3 regions of the Pseudomonas sp. 3MAES_34.3B genome follow, and region 3 is predicted to be linked to each of the others. Evidence: predicted binding sites of a transcription regulator. Region 3 holds the regulator's gene; each other region holds the start of a gene.
The links. The regulator FliA, encoded in region 3, starts transcription of late flagellar genes. The targets are predictions, from matches to a motif close to CTAAAGTTTNNNNNNNNNNNGCCGNTAA.

Region 1: AC3Z8Y_RS23905 (methyl-accepting chemotaxis protein) is a predicted target of FliA. The motif match lies at 2,289-2,316, and genes of this name have one in related genera.
Region 2: AC3Z8Y_RS13260 (methyl-accepting chemotaxis protein) is a predicted target of FliA. The motif match lies at 2,886-2,913, and genes of this name have one in related genera.

The regions. Positions count from the first base shown of each region.
Region 1 is NZ_CM176960.1:5,298,578-5,303,439, reverse strand. It holds gene AC3Z8Y_RS23915 (NorM family multidrug efflux MATE transporter) at 1-1,219, opposite strand, end outside; gene AC3Z8Y_RS23910 (LysR substrate-binding domain-containing protein) at 1,340-2,260, shown strand; gene AC3Z8Y_RS23905 (methyl-accepting chemotaxis protein) at 2,413-4,395, shown strand; gene hglS (2-oxoadipate dioxygenase/decarboxylase HglS) at 4,408-4,862, opposite strand, start outside.
Region 2 is NZ_CM176960.1:2,998,833-3,003,694, reverse strand. It holds gene bamA (outer membrane protein assembly factor BamA) at 1-682, shown strand, start outside; gene AC3Z8Y_RS13280 (hypothetical protein) at 700-837, opposite strand; gene AC3Z8Y_RS13275 (hypothetical protein) at 1,010-1,264, opposite strand; gene AC3Z8Y_RS13270 (J domain-containing protein) at 1,386-1,802, opposite strand; gene AC3Z8Y_RS13265 (hypothetical protein) at 1,984-2,865, shown strand; gene AC3Z8Y_RS13260 (methyl-accepting chemotaxis protein) at 2,967-4,589, shown strand; gene AC3Z8Y_RS13255 (LysR family transcriptional regulator) at 4,645-4,862, opposite strand, start outside.
Region 3 is NZ_CM176960.1:3,712,971-3,717,832, reverse strand. It holds gene fleN (flagellar synthesis regulator FleN) at 1-675, shown strand, start outside; gene fliA (RNA polymerase sigma factor FliA) at 672-1,415, shown strand; gene AC3Z8Y_RS16375 (chemotaxis response regulator CheY) at 1,606-1,980, shown strand; gene AC3Z8Y_RS16370 (protein phosphatase CheZ) at 2,001-2,789, shown strand; gene AC3Z8Y_RS16365 (chemotaxis protein CheA) at 2,875-4,862, shown strand, end outside.

The sequences.
Region 1 (4,862 bases), 1.6 Mb from region 3:
CGCCAACCAGCCAGTAGCAGGCCAGGCCTACCAGGAACGTAAGGCGGGCGTCCTTCAAGCCGCGAATGGCGCCCATGGCGATGGTTTGTACGCCATCGAAGAGTTCGAACCAGGCCGCTACCGCGAGCAACTGCAGCGCCAGCGTGTAAATGTCCGCGAACGCAGGGTTGCTGCGGTCAATGAACAGGCCCACCAGCGCTCCCGGCATCAGCCATAGCACGAGGGAGAAGCTCAGCATGATCGCGGCACCGAAGCCAATACCTACTCGCCCGGCCTGACGTACCTGATTCAACTGGCCTGCGCCATAGTGGCGACCGATGCGCAATGTAACGGCGTAGGAAAGGCCCGCCGGTACCATAAAGGCGACAGACACAATTTGCAGGGCAATCTGGTGCGCACCAAGTTGGGTCTGGCCCATGTTGCCCATGCACAGCGCCGCGAACGCGAACAGGCCTACTTCCACCGCATAAGTGCCGCCGATGGGCAGCCCCAGGCGCCACAACTCTTTGAGCGCCTCGGTGGAGGGTCGCCCCAGGCCCTGGAGGAAGGGGTAGGCAGCATAGCTCCGCCCCCGGCTTACATAGCCTGCCAGGCTGAGCCCCATCACCGTGGTAACGGTAGCCGTCACCAGGCCGATACCCATCAACCCCAGCGAAGGCAGGCCGAACCAGCCGTCGATCAGAGCGAGGTTCAATACGAGGTTCAATGCCGTGGCTGCAACGCTGATGACCATCACAGGCGCGGCCTTGCCCACTGCGCTGGTAAAGCCTCGTAATGCCATAAAGCTCAGCGAGCCGGGGAGGGCGAACGCCAGCACCTTCAGGAATTCGCTGGCCGCGGCGACGTTTTCGGGCGCCTGGCCCAGGTGCAGCAGCACGGGCGGCAGGTTCCACAGCAGTATCCCGCCGGCCAGTGCGAGGCTCCATGCCAGCCACAACCCCGCCTGGGTCAGCCGAGTGACACCGGCAGGGTCTGAAGCGCCGTGACGAATGGATACCAGCGTGCCGACCGCGGCGATCACGCCAATGCAGAAAATCGACACGAACGAATAGCTGGCGGCCCCGAGGCTTCCGCCGGCCAACGCCTGCGGGCCGATGCGCGCCATCATTATGGTGTCAGTCAGGATCATCAACATATGCGCCAGCTGCGAAGCGATCAGCGGGCCTGCCAGGCGTAACAGCGCCTTGAGTTCGGAGCGAGGAGTCAACGGCATGTGCAAAGAGGATCCAGTGAATCGGAGAGGTGATTCTGCGCCTTGCCCGGCTCGCTAACAAAAGGATAATAGCGATCGGTGGCATGAGTATGACTCATGCCTGGCGCTCAACCCATGGGATTCGTGATGACTCGCCGATTGCCGCCGCTCTACGCCATGCGCGCCTTCGAGGCTGCGGCAAGACATAGCTCGTTCACCCGTGCTGCCGAAGAACTGTCCATTACTCAAAGCGCGGTCAGCCGGCACGTGCGCACGCTCGAAGACTACTTTGCCTGCCGTCTGTTCTTGCGTGCCGGGCGCAGCCTGCAATTAAGTGAGTCTGGGCGGCTGCTGTTGCCAGGTGTGCGCGACGGCTTCTCTTCGCTTGAGCGGGCTTGCGCCACGCTGCTCGGGGAGGACGGAATTTTACGTATGAAAGCGCCTTCCACCTTGACGATGCGCTGGCTGCTGGCGCGGCTCAGTCGGTTTCGCCACCTGCAGGCCGGCAATGAGGTTCAACTGACCAGTGCATGGATGGAAGTGGATGCAGTGGACTTCAACCTGGAGCCCTTCGATTGCGCTGTGTTACTGGGCAATGGCAAGTTCCCCGCCGACTGGGAGGCGACCTGGCTGTTCGATGAGCTTCTGATTCCCGTGGGTGGGCCGGAGCTCGCCGCGCAGGCACCGTGGACACCTGAGCGCCTTGCGCGGGCTGAACTGCTCCATCCCACCCCGGATCGCCGGGATTGGCGACGCTGGTTGCAACGCCTGGGGCTGGACGCTGGCGTATCCCTTCGGGGCGGGCAGGTATTCGATACGCTGGAATTAGGTATGATTGCCGCCGCTCGCGGCTATGGGGTATCTATCGGCGACCTGCTGATGGTCGCCGAAGACGTCGCCGCAGGTCGGTTGAGCCTGCCCATGCCGACCGCCGTGGCCAGTGGTGAAAGCTACTACCTGGTGTGGCCGGGCACGCGCCCCGGCAACGACCGTATCCGCAGGTTGAGCGATTACCTGCGCACCGAAGCTGCAACCATGCAGATGCCAGCGGTGACTGTGCTGCGGTAACGCTCGCCCGTAATAACCACGCATGCCGCTCAAGTATGCGCGGGCCCCGCCGAATTCCTTACAGGGATCCCGCGGGCAGGATCCAACACTATCCGAACAAACCCTTGGAAGCCTCAAGACCGGCCCAGCTGGCACTTCCAACAGGAGCTGAAATGAATCAACCCCGTGCTTTAATCGCCAGGCAGCTGGGCACTGCGCTCGCTTTTGTCCTGGTCGTAGTGATCAGCGGCAGTACCGCGTTTGCGCTGCGCTCTCTGGACCAGGCCAACCTGGTGACCCGCCAGGAACATATGGCCAGTGAGGCTCGCCTGTTGTCCGAGCAGTTGGACACTTTCCATAACACGCTACGCGAAAGCACCCAGCGCCTGAGCGGTTTGTTCGAGTCCCGGTTCGCCGCTGGCCTGAGCCTTCACCCCGAGCAGCCGGTGACCGTTGCCGGTGCTGCTACGCCTGGGCTATGGCTGGGCGATGAAGTGCTGAACAACGACTTCCGTGAGGTGGACGACTTCCGCAAGATGACCGCAGGCGTGGCCACGGTATTTGTGCGCAGCGGTGAAGAATTCGTACGCATCAGCACGTCCCTGACCAAACAGGACGGCACCCGGGCGATCGGCACCCAGCTCGATCACGCTAACCCTGCCTACCAGCGCCTGCTTGGCGGGCAAAACTATGTGGGTGCCGCTGCATTGTTCGGCCGCTCCTACATGACGCAATACACGCCAGTGCGTGACGCCTCGGGCAAGGTGATCGCTGTGCTGTTCGTCGGCTTCGATTACACCGATGCCCAGAAAGCACAGTTCGACAACCTCACCCAATTCCGTATTGGCAAAAGTGGCTCCCTCGCACTGCTCGATGCACAGAGCCAGTGGCTGGTGCAGCCGGCCGGGGTCAAGAACCTGGACGCCGCTGCCAAGGCCATTCGTGCCGACGGCGGTTCCGGAAAGGGCCGCTTCTGGGACGACGGCGATGCCGGCTACTACTCCGTGGCAGTGCCTTTCAAGCAAGGCCCGTGGAGCGTAGTGGCGAGTATGCCCCTGGAGGAGCTGCGCGCGGTAACGTGGAAAGTAGGCACTCAGCTGGTACTGGGTAGCTTGCTGGCCACGGTGCTGGCAGTCGGTGCCGCCATCGTGCTGCTGCGCCGCCGGCTCAAGCCGTTGGGCGACCTTGTTCGCCAGGCCGAAGCCTTGGGCGCGGGCGACCTGGAGGCGCGTCTCAATGTGGCCGGCAAGGACGAAATTGCCCAGCTGGCACGCAGCTTCAACCATATGGGCGATGCCCTGGCTACCATGGTCCGGCATATCCGCACAGCTTCGGAGCAGGTGAGCGATCGGGCGAAAGCGCTGTCCAGCCTGTCCGCTGGCGCCTATGAGGGGATGGAGCAGCAAAGCGGGGAGATCACCAGCATGGCGGGCGCCGTGGAGGAGTTCAGCGCGACCTCGTTGAACATTGCTGACAACATGGGCGAAACCGAACGGGTAGCGCAGCAGAATGCCGAGCATACCCGTACCGGCCGATCGTCCATGGAGCAGGCTTCGTCTTCGCTGGAGCAGATCGCAGGTGCACTGGGCGACACCGCTAAAGTCATCGACACGCTCGGGCAGCGCTCTCAGGAAATCGGCGGCATCGTTGGCGTGATCACGTCCATCGCCGAGCAAACCAACCTGCTGGCCCTCAACGCCGCGATCGAAGCCGCCCGTGCGGGCGAGCAGGGCCGTGGCTTTGCCGTGGTAGCTGACGAAGTGCGCAGCCTGGCGTCGCGTACCCGGCAGGCCACTGATGAGATCTCCACGATGATTGCCAGCATTCAGCAGCAAACGGGTCAGGCGATCCAGACCATGGAGCAAGGCAACCAGCTGATGCAGGAAGGTCTGTCACGCAACGCCAAGGTGGCCGACGCGCTGTCTCGTATCGATGAACAAAGCCGCATGGCCGGGCAGCAGTTCGCCGCCATCGCAACAGCCACGCAGGAGCAAAGCGACACGGCAACCCTGTTGAGCAGCAACCTGCAAAGCATTGCCCACGCCAACAGCGATCAACGTGAGGCCGTGTCCAACCTTGCTATCACCGCCCGCGACCTGGAAAGCCTGGCGGCGGACCTCAGCCGTGAAGTGGACCGCTTCCGCGTTCGCGGCTGATAGCCCGGAAGGTCAACCCAGCTGTGCCTCGCACGCCTGCAGCGAGCGCATCTGGGTTTGTTCATACAGCGCCATTTCATCGATAACCGGCCGGCCGAGCGCTTGTTCGAACTGCGCGCGGTTGGCATTGCTGCCGTATTCACTGCGCGCTTCACCACCCAGGTTGGACTGGAAAATCCCCGCCGCACTTACCGGCAGGAAGTCCTCGTAGATCACGGGCTCGCATTGCACCGCACCCTCTGCCAGCAGTGTGGTCAGGTCTCTGCCGCGGCTGCCCTGTGCAAGGCCCTTGGCGGTCGGGGCATAGCGGAACCACGCCAGGCCCTGCTCGCGCAGGGCTTGAGCATCGTCCGGGAAATCGCGGAAGGCTTCTTCAAGCAAAGCGCTGTAGCGCTGCGGATCGCGTTCGGCGGGTACGCCGCCCAAGCCCGTTCGCGCCTTCTCAAGCAGTTGGTCGTACAGGGCGC
Region 2 (4,862 bases), 710 kb from region 3:
CTTCAAGGCCACCGTGGGCTGGTCCCAGTCGGCATTGAACCGAGGCACGCTGCCCACCAAGGGCTATTCCCAGAACGTAAGCCTGATGGCCACCCTCCCGGGCAGCGACCTGCAGTTCTACAAGCTCGACTACTCGGGCCAGGTGTTCGCGCCAGTGGGGGATAGCCAGGCTATTCGGTTCCACACCAAGCTCGGATATGGCGGCGGCTACGGCGGCACCGACGGGCTGCCGTTCTACGAGAACTACCTGGCCGGTGGCCTGAACTCGGTGCGCGGTTTCAAGGACAGTACCCTGGGCGCGCGCAGCACCCCGGCAACCGGTGCCTACAGCAGCATGGGGCAGGCGTACTACAGCGACCGCGACACCGATGCGCTGGGCGGTAACATCATGATTACCGGCGGGGTGGAGTACCTGTTCCCACTGCCATTCATCAAGGACCAGAAGTCGGTGCGTACCAGCCTGTTCATGGACGGCGGCAGCGTGTTCAGCAGCAAGTGCTACCTGGCGACGACGGGCAGTTGCGGTGGGGTGGACTTCAGCGAAATGGCCGCGTCCCTGGGCGTGGGCGTGACCTGGTATTCAGGGCTGGGCCCGCTGAGCTTCAGCTTGGCGCTGCCGATCAAAAAGCCCGACGGCGCCGAAACCCAGGTGTTCCAGTTCTCACTGGGACAAACGTTCTGACGTAGGTTTTACAGGGATCACGCCATCCACAACCAGGCCAGCGATACCGCCCATCCACAGATGGCGGCGCAGGCAGCAGCGAGCAGCGCGCGGTCGGCGCGGAAAAATGCAGCGGGTGTGCGAGATGAAGCGGTGGTGTGATTGTAATGTGGCATGGCTTATGTCCCCTTTTGCTATGGGACGTATCGGCGTAGCCAAGCGGTTCTTTATTAAAAAAGTAACCCGAAGTTCAACTAATTGTGGATCCGCTAGTTGAACGTGTTGGATCCGTTACAGAACTTATGACTTGTGTGCATTCTCTAACGAAAGTTGGGCGAAGGGCCACTATCACCAAGGGTCGGCCGAACCCGACGCCGCCCGGCGCAGGGCCTCCAGCCGTTGGGTGGAAACGGTATCGATCCGCTCGGCCATGGCCTTGCGCTGGCCCAGGTTCACCAGGCCGAAGTCCGTGAGGCACCGCAGGTAACCCGTCGCCTTGGCCGCGCTCTCACGGATCTCTACGTAGTCTGCGGCCTTGTTGACGCCTTCGAGCATATGGCGCCAGGTCGGTGCATGGAGGTCGTCAAGATGAGGCGTCGGCATATGGAGGCTCCTCGTTACCGCTGCGAATCAGCGTTAAGTTAGGCTCCCAAGTCGCTGGGAACACCGGGTAATGTTCATAGACTCACGCCTGAAGCGATAATTCCCGAAAGTGTCAGGCAGTTCAGCGCCGCCATGAAACGGTAGCGGGCGGCTTGGCCTGGCTGGTGAACTGGCTGGCCAATCCCACACCCAAGGCGAACGCCAGTACCAGCGCAAGGCCAACCCAAACGCGGCGAGGGGTGGGAGAAGCTGGCTTGACGGTGGCTTTGCCGGGTGCCCCCAGTTGTGCCAGCTGCGTACGCAGGCGCTGTTCCTTTTGCGAAGCGATCCATGCATCGTGCCGCGCCCGCTGCTCGGGGTCGTTGAGCACGGAGTACGCCTCGTTGATCAGTCGCACAATCCGTTCCGCGTCGGTATCTCCCGGGTTTCGGTCTGGGTGATGCTTCTGCATCAGCGCCTTGTACGCGGCACGGATGACTTCCGGCGGGGCGTTGCGCGCCACCCGCAGGTTGGCGTAATGAGTGGGGACTTCGGGCATTTATAGTATTCCGTCCGGGGTGGCCGCCTGCCCAGATGCCTGGCGCGATCGTCAAGGCGCAGGGCGGCGTGCAAGCGTATCGGCCCCGTTACATGAAGCTTTATCCCTGTTACCAAAAGTGGTGTTTGCCGGCAACCGCGCCTAGGCTTCAAAGCTACATCACTGCCTGGGACCGAACCGAATGCGTTGTAAGCGTCGTCTGCTGCCGCTGGCCTTTGCCCTGGTGCAGGGCACCGCCTTGGCTACGGGAGTGAGCGGCGTCAAGCCCACCGTGCGTTGGATGACCGTGGATTTCCCCCCGCTGTTCATGGTCACCGGTCCTGAGCACGGCGTAGGCGATTACGCTCAGGGCATCGCCGTGAGCAGGCTTGGCAATTACGAGCATCAGCTTCAGGCGGTCCCGCCCAATTACCAGCGGATCGAGCAGGAAATGAAAACCCGCGGCGACGTGTGCTTCGCCGGCTTTCTGAAAACGGCTGCGCGTGAACGGTTCATGGTATTCAGCGAGCCTTACCTGATGATGCTGCCCATTCAGCTGTTCGTCCCGGCCGACCATTCACAGCCCCCCGCAACGGACAGCGCCGTGGACCTTGCCGGCCTGCTGGCGGCGGGTACTTTCCGCCTTGGCATACTGGGCGGCAGGCGATATGGCGCTTCGGTGGACCCTGTCATAGACACCTACAAGGACAGCCCGTCGGTGTTCCGGCGTTACTCCAAGGACCAGCTCGGCGGCCTGGTGAGCATGATGGCCGCTCACGAGCACGGGCTGGACGGCATACTGGCCTACCCCAGCGAGATCAACTACCTGCAAAAGCAGCCCAAGGCCACGCCGCTGGCGCTTCGTGCCTACCCACTCAAGGGCGCGCCGGCCTTTATGTATGGCTATTTCGCATGCTCCAACAGTGACCTGGGCCGCGCGGTGATCGCGGGCATCAACCAGACCATCCCCGGTATACGCACGCAAGTGGCCGAGCTCTACGCGCACAATCTCACCCCGGCGGCCAGGGCGGCATACCTGCGGCTGGTGCGCAGCGAGTGGGGCGTGGAGCTGTTGCCCAATTAAGGCATGGCTTGGGCCTGTGGCTAAAGTTCGACGGTGGGAGGCCGATATACGAAGCACTGGAAACCTGCCCGCGTGCCCGCCGCCTACCTCGGACCCTTGCCATGCTCAGAAAAATAAAGATTGCCCACCGTACCTTGCTGTTTTTCGCCTTGGTGGCGTTGTTGCTGGCCGCCGTTGGCGCCTTCAGCCTGATGAAGATGGCCGCGATCCGTGCCTCGGGCGCGACCGTCGAGAACCATTGGATGCAGAGCCAGGCGACCGCCGATAACATCGCGCTGAGCTTCGCCCGCATCCGCGTGGAATCCCTGCGCCAGCTGGCTTTCAAGGACCCGGAGACCTACCGCAAGAGCGATGAGCTGGTGGCTGCGTCCATCCAGGACATCAAGCGGTTGTTGCAGCAATACGAAGCGTTGATTGCAAGCCCTGAGGAACGTCAGGTGTTCAACGCGGCGCGGGACACTTTCAGCCAGTACGCCAGCAAGCTCGATGAGCGCCAGCGCTCCATCGCAGCCAGCGCACCCGAGAGTGTGATGGGCCCGATCAACCAGGCGCTCTCCGGCCTGGGCCCGGTGCTGAACGAAAAACTGTCGGCCCTTCGCGATTTCAACCAGGCGGGCGCCACCCACGCAGCCGCCTATTCGGATGACACCTACAGCAGCGCACGCAGCGTGATCATCGGCGCCATCATCGCCGCGCTGGCTGCCACGCTGGTACTGGCCCTTACGCTCACGCGCAGCATCATTACGCCGATCCGCCAGGCGGTCGGCTTTGCGGATGGCATTGCTCAGGGCAACCTCAGCGGCACCATCCAGCGCGAAGGCGATGATGAAGCCACGCAACTGTTTGCCGCTCTTGGCACCATGCAAGCCAACCTGCGCCAGACCATTGGCCAGATTGGCGAATCGGCTCAGCAGCTGTCCGCCGCTGCCGAGGAAATGAGCGCGGTGATGGAAGAGAGCACCCGTGGCATGCAGCGCCAGAACGACGAGATCGAACAGGCCGCCACGGCGGTGAACCAGATGACCGCCGCCGTGGAAGAGGTCGCCACCAACGCGGTGTCCACCTCTGAAGCGTCTCAGGCTTCCAGCCGATCGGCCGAGCAAGGGCGGGTGCAGTTGACCGACGCCATTGCCTCCATCCAGTCGCTCACTGACGACGTGATGAGCGCCTCCGAGCGCGCCGCGGCACTGGCTACCCAAACCCGTAGCATCAGCACGGTGCTGGACGTGATCCGCGCGGTCGCCGAACAAACCAACCTGCTGGCCCTCAACGCCGCGATCGAAGCGGCGCGTGCCGGCGACGCCGGGCGCGGCTTTGCCGTGGTGGCCGATGAAGTGCGTGCACTGGCTCACCGTACGGGCGAATCCACCCGTGAAATCGAGAACATGATCGGTAGCATCCAGCAAGGCACCGGGCTGACTGTAGACGCCTTGCAGCACAGCGCCGAGCGCGCCCGCACCACCATGGACAAGGCCAATGCCGCCGGCCAGGCCCTTGGCGCAATTACCGAAGCCGTGGCGAGTATCAACGACCGCAACCTGCTGATCGCCAGCGCCTCGGAAGAGCAGGCCCAGGTGGCCCGTGAAGTGGACCGCAGTCTGGTGAGCATCCGCGACTTGTCGGTACAAACCGCCACTGGCGCCCAGCAAACCAGCGTTGCCACCCACGAACTGGCACGGCTGGCGACCGACCTCAACGGCCTGGTGAAGCGCTTCTCGTTGTAAGCCTTGGCTCCCCGCCACTTCCCACAAGGTCCGCGAATAAGGGCGCCGGGGTGCTTCAAACCGCCCCGCGTATGGCCTGTATCAACATGCCGCACGCGGGGTTGTCGTTGTCCTCCCGCCAGATCAGGTGCAGCTCGCTCTGCACCCCCTCACCCAGTTCCATCTCGTGGAACACCACGTCCTTGAACACCACATTGGTGGCGCAGCGGGGCACGAAGGCCAACCCAAGGCCGGCGTTCACCAAGGCCAGTATGGTCAATGACGAGCCCAGCC
Region 3 (4,862 bases):
TTGCTGGGGCTCACACCCAAGCGCACGCTCGCCGATGTGATCGAGGGCCGTTGCGACCTGCGCGATGTGCTCCTGCAGGGGCCGGGCGGGGTACGCATCGTACCGGCTGCCTCGGGTACCCAGAGCATGGTCCATCTGACCCCGGCACAACACGCCGGCCTCATCCAGGCCTTCAGCGAGATCGGCGATAACCTGGATGTACTGGTGATCGATACCGCGGCCGGTATCGGCGACTCGGTAGTGAGCTTCGTGCGCGCCGCCCAGGAGGTGCTGCTGGTCGTGTGCGACGAGCCCACTTCCATCACCGACGCCTATGCCTTGATCAAGTTGCTCAACCGCGACTACGGCATGAACCGCTTCCGCGTGCTGGCCAACATGGCCCAGAGCCCGCAGGAAGGGCGCAACCTGTTCGCCAAGCTCACCAAGGTAACTGACCGTTTCCTTGATGTGGCGCTCCAATACGTAGGCGCGGTGCCGTACGACGAAACCGTGCGCAAGGCCGTACAGAAACAGCGGGCCGTTTATGAAGCGTTCCCGCGCTCGAAATGCGCGCTGGCCTTCAAGGCCATCGCTCAGAAGGTCGATACCTGGCCGCTGCCCGCCAACCCGCGGGGGCACCTGGAATTCTTCGTCGAACGTTTGGTACAGCAAACCAGTGCGGGGCCTGTCTCATGAGCGCCAGTGGATACCGGATGTACAACAACGCCTCTCGGCAGTCGCAGCAGCATGAGCTGATCGAGCGCTATGCGCCTCTGGTCAAGCGCATTGCCTATCACTTGCTGGCACGATTGCCCGCGAGCGTACAGGTCGAAGACCTCATTCAGGCCGGCATGATCGGCCTGCTCGAGGTGGCCAACAAGTACGACTCCAGCAAGGGTGCGAGTTTCGAGACCTATGCCGGTATCCGCATCCGCGGCGCCATGCTCGACGAAGTGCGCAAAGGCGACTGGGCACCGCGCTCCGTTCACCGCAACAGCCGCACCGTGAGCGACGCCATTCGAAAAATTGAAGCGCGTACGGGCCGTGAGGCTAAAGATCACGAGGTTGCTGCCGAACTCAAGGTCAGCATCGAGGAATATTACTCGATGCTGAACGACACCCTGGGCAGCCGGCTGTACAGTTTCGACGACCTGTTGCAGGACGGCGAGCATGAAGGCCTGCACGAGGGTGGCGCCAGCCACAGCGGCGAACCCGCGCGTGGGTTGGAAGACGAACGCTTCCAGGGTGCACTGGCTGACGCCATTGCCAACTTGCCCGAGCGTGAGCGCCTGGTGCTGTCGCTGTATTACGACGAGGAACTGAACCTCAAGGAAATCGGTGAAGTACTGGGGGTAAGCGAGTCTCGGGTGAGCCAGTTGCATAGCCAGTGCGCGGCGCGTTTGCGCAGCCGCCTGGGCGATTGGCGCGCCCGCTGACACTGCTGGCGCGAGGGCTGGCCCGCAAAATTTTCAGAGAATGCTGGAACGGTACGGCGGCAATATGATATCACCGCCCGCCACGCCTGCTCAGGCAGTCATGCAGGTACAGGTGTAAACGGATTCGATTGACTGCGCGTCCCGGAGTGGGCGCGTTTGAGACTGCTTGGAGGTCTACTTGGACAAGAACATGAAAATCCTGATCGTTGACGATTTTTCGACGATGAGGCGGATCATTAAAAACCTGTTGCGCGACCTGGGGTTCACTAATACCTCGGAAGCGGACGACGGCAATACGGCTTTGCCCATGCTGCAAAGCGGCGCCTTCGACTTCCTGGTAACCGACTGGAACATGCCGGGCATGACCGGTATCGAGCTGCTGCGCACCGTGCGCGCAGATGAGCGTCTCAAGCACCTCCCGGTGCTGATGGTGACCGCTGAAGCCAAGCGTGAGCAAATCATCGAAGCGGCCCAGGCTGGCGTCAACGGCTATGTGGTCAAGCCCTTCACCGCGCAGGTGCTGAAAGAGAAGATCGAGAAAATCTTCGAGCGCGTCAACAGCTGAGAGGCCGCACAGGGGGCGCTATGGAGTCCAGTAATCTGCCGTTGGGGGACTTCGAGTCCACCCTGAAAATCCATGCGCGTCAGTTGGTGGAGAGCCTCGAAAAGGGCCGCTTCGGCGACGCCGTGCAGTTGATTCACCAATTGAACCAGACGCGCGACCGTGGCCTGTACCAGGAAGTGGGCAAGCTTACCCGCGAGTTGCACAGCGCTATCGTCAACTTCCAGATCGACCCTCGCTCGCCCAAGGCCGAAGAGGTTTCGCAGATCACTGACGCCACCGAACGGCTGGAGTACGTGGTTCGCCTGACCGAAAACGCGGCCAACCGCACCATGGACCTGGTGGAGCAAAGCACGCCAGTGGTTCATGGCCTGGCGGAAGAGGCACGTGCCGTGCGCGCCGATTGGCAGCGGTTCATGCGCCGTGAGGTCGATGCGGGCGAGTTCCGCGACCTGGTCAAGCGTGTGGATGGCTTTCTGCAACGCAGTGAAAGCGATGCCACGGCTATCTCGGCCCATCTGAACGACATTCTGCTGGCGCAGGATTACCAGGACCTCACCGGCCAGGTGATCAAGCGCGTCACTGCGCTGGTGACCGACGTGGAGTCCAACCTGCTCAAGCTGGTGCTCATGGCCAGCCAGGTAGACCGCTTCGCGGGTATCCAGCATGACTCTGAAAGCCTGCGTGATGAAAAAATTACCGAAAAAGACCTCTCCCGGGGTGAAGGTCCGCAGATTCATGCCGATAAGCGTGAAGACGTCGTATCCGGCCAGGACGATGTGGATGATCTGCTTTCCAGCCTGGGCTTCTGAGCCTGGTCTGGAAGCCTCATCGAACCGGCGCTGAATTGCGCTATCCGGGCCGGATGCCACTTACAAAATTCCAGGGAGCACCCAAATGAGCTTCGGCGCCGATGAAGAAATCCTCCAGGACTTCCTGGTAGAGGCCGGCGAGATCCTCGAGCAGTTGTCCGAACAGTTGGTGGAGCTGGAAAGCCGCCCCGACGACGCGGATCTGCTTAATGCGATTTTTCGTGGTTTTCATACCGTTAAAGGCGGCGCCGGCTTTCTCCAGCTCAACGAGCTGGTCGAATGCTGCCATATCGCCGAGAACGTGTTCGATATTCTGCGCAAGGGCGAACGCCGCGTAGACTCCGAACTGATGGACGTAGTGCTTGAAGCACTCGACACCGTCAACAGCATGTTCGGGCAGGTACGCGAACGTGCCCCCCTTACCCCGGCCACCCCAGAGCTGCTTGCTGCCTTGGCCCGCCTGGCGGAACCCGCTGGGGCGGCGCCAGCGGTCGAAGCACCGGCGCCAGTCGCCGTCTCTGCGCCCAGGCATGAAAATGAGTTCGAAGCGCTCGTGCAGAGCCTGGACGACGTTCCAGTGCCTGCCAGCGGCAGCGACGACATCACTGACGCCGAATTCGAATCGCTTCTGGACCAGCTCCATGGCAAGGGCCAATTCGCGCCTGAAGCACTGCCCACTGCGGTTGCCGAGCCTGTGCCTGCAGCGCCTGGCGCCGGGGACGAGATCACCGACGCCGAGTTCGAAGCGCTGCTCGACCAACTGCATGGCAAAGGCAGCTTTGCCGTGGACAACGTGGTAGCGCCTACGGCCGCTGCACCGTCGGCACCCGTGCCTTCGGTAGGCGGTGGCGATCTGATCACCGACAACGAATTCGAAGCGTTGCTCGACCAGCTTCACGGCAAGGGCAAGTTCAACGCCGAAGCCGCAGCCGAGGCACCGGTAGCCCCCCCGGCAGCCAAGCCTGCCGCAGCACCGGCGCCAGCACCGGCCAAGCCCGCTGCCGCGCCAGCCCGGGCGGAGCCGGCACGCGCTGCGGCGCCTGCTGCTGCCCCAGCCGCCGCAGCCGCGCGCCCTGCGCCAGCGGGGGACAAACCCGCAGCCAGCGAGGCCGAAACCACTGTGCGGGTCGATACCGCGCGGCTGGACGAGATCATGAACATGGTGGGCGAACTGGTACTGGTGCGTAACCGCCTGGTACGGCTTGGCCTTAACAGCGGCGACGAAGCCATGTCCAAGGCCGTGTCCAACCTGGACGTGGTCACCGCCGACCTGCAGACCGCCGTGATGAAAACGCGGATGCAGCCGATCAAGAAAGTGTTCGGGCGCTTCCCGCGACTGGTTCGCGACCTTGCGCGTCAGCTCAAGAAAGAAATCAACCTGGAGTTGGTGGGTGAAGAAACCGACCTCGACAAGAACCTCGTAGAGGCCCTTGCCGACCCGTTGGTCCACTTGGTGCGCAACGCTGTGGACCATGGCGTTGAAATGCCCGATGAGCGCGAAGAATCCGGCAAGCCACGCTCCGGCAAGGTGGTGCTGTCCGCCGAGCAGGAAGGGGACCACATCCTCTTGTCCATCTCCGACGATGGCAAGGGCATGGACCCGGCTGTGCTGCGCGCCAAGGCCGTGGAAAAAGGCCTGATGGACAAGGACGCGGCCGATCGCCTGTCTGAAACCGACTGCTACAACCTGATCTTCGCCCCGGGCTTCTCCACCAAGACCGAAATTTCCGATGTGTCGGGCCGTGGTGTGGGCATGGACGTGGTGAAAACCAAGATTTCCCAGCTCAACGGTTCGATCAACATTTACTCGGCCAAGGGCCAGGGCTCGAAGATCGTCATCAAGGTGCCGCTCACCCTGGCGATCATGCCCACGCTGATGGTGATGCTGGAAAACCAGGCCTTCGCCTTCCCGCTGGTGAGCGTGAACGAGATCTTCCACCTCGACCTGTCGCGCACCAACGTGGTCGACGGGCAGGAAGTGGTGATCGTGCGCGACAAAGCGCTGCCGCTGTTCTATCTCAAGCGTTGGCTGGTACCTGGCGCCCAGGACAACGAACAACGCGAGGGCCATGT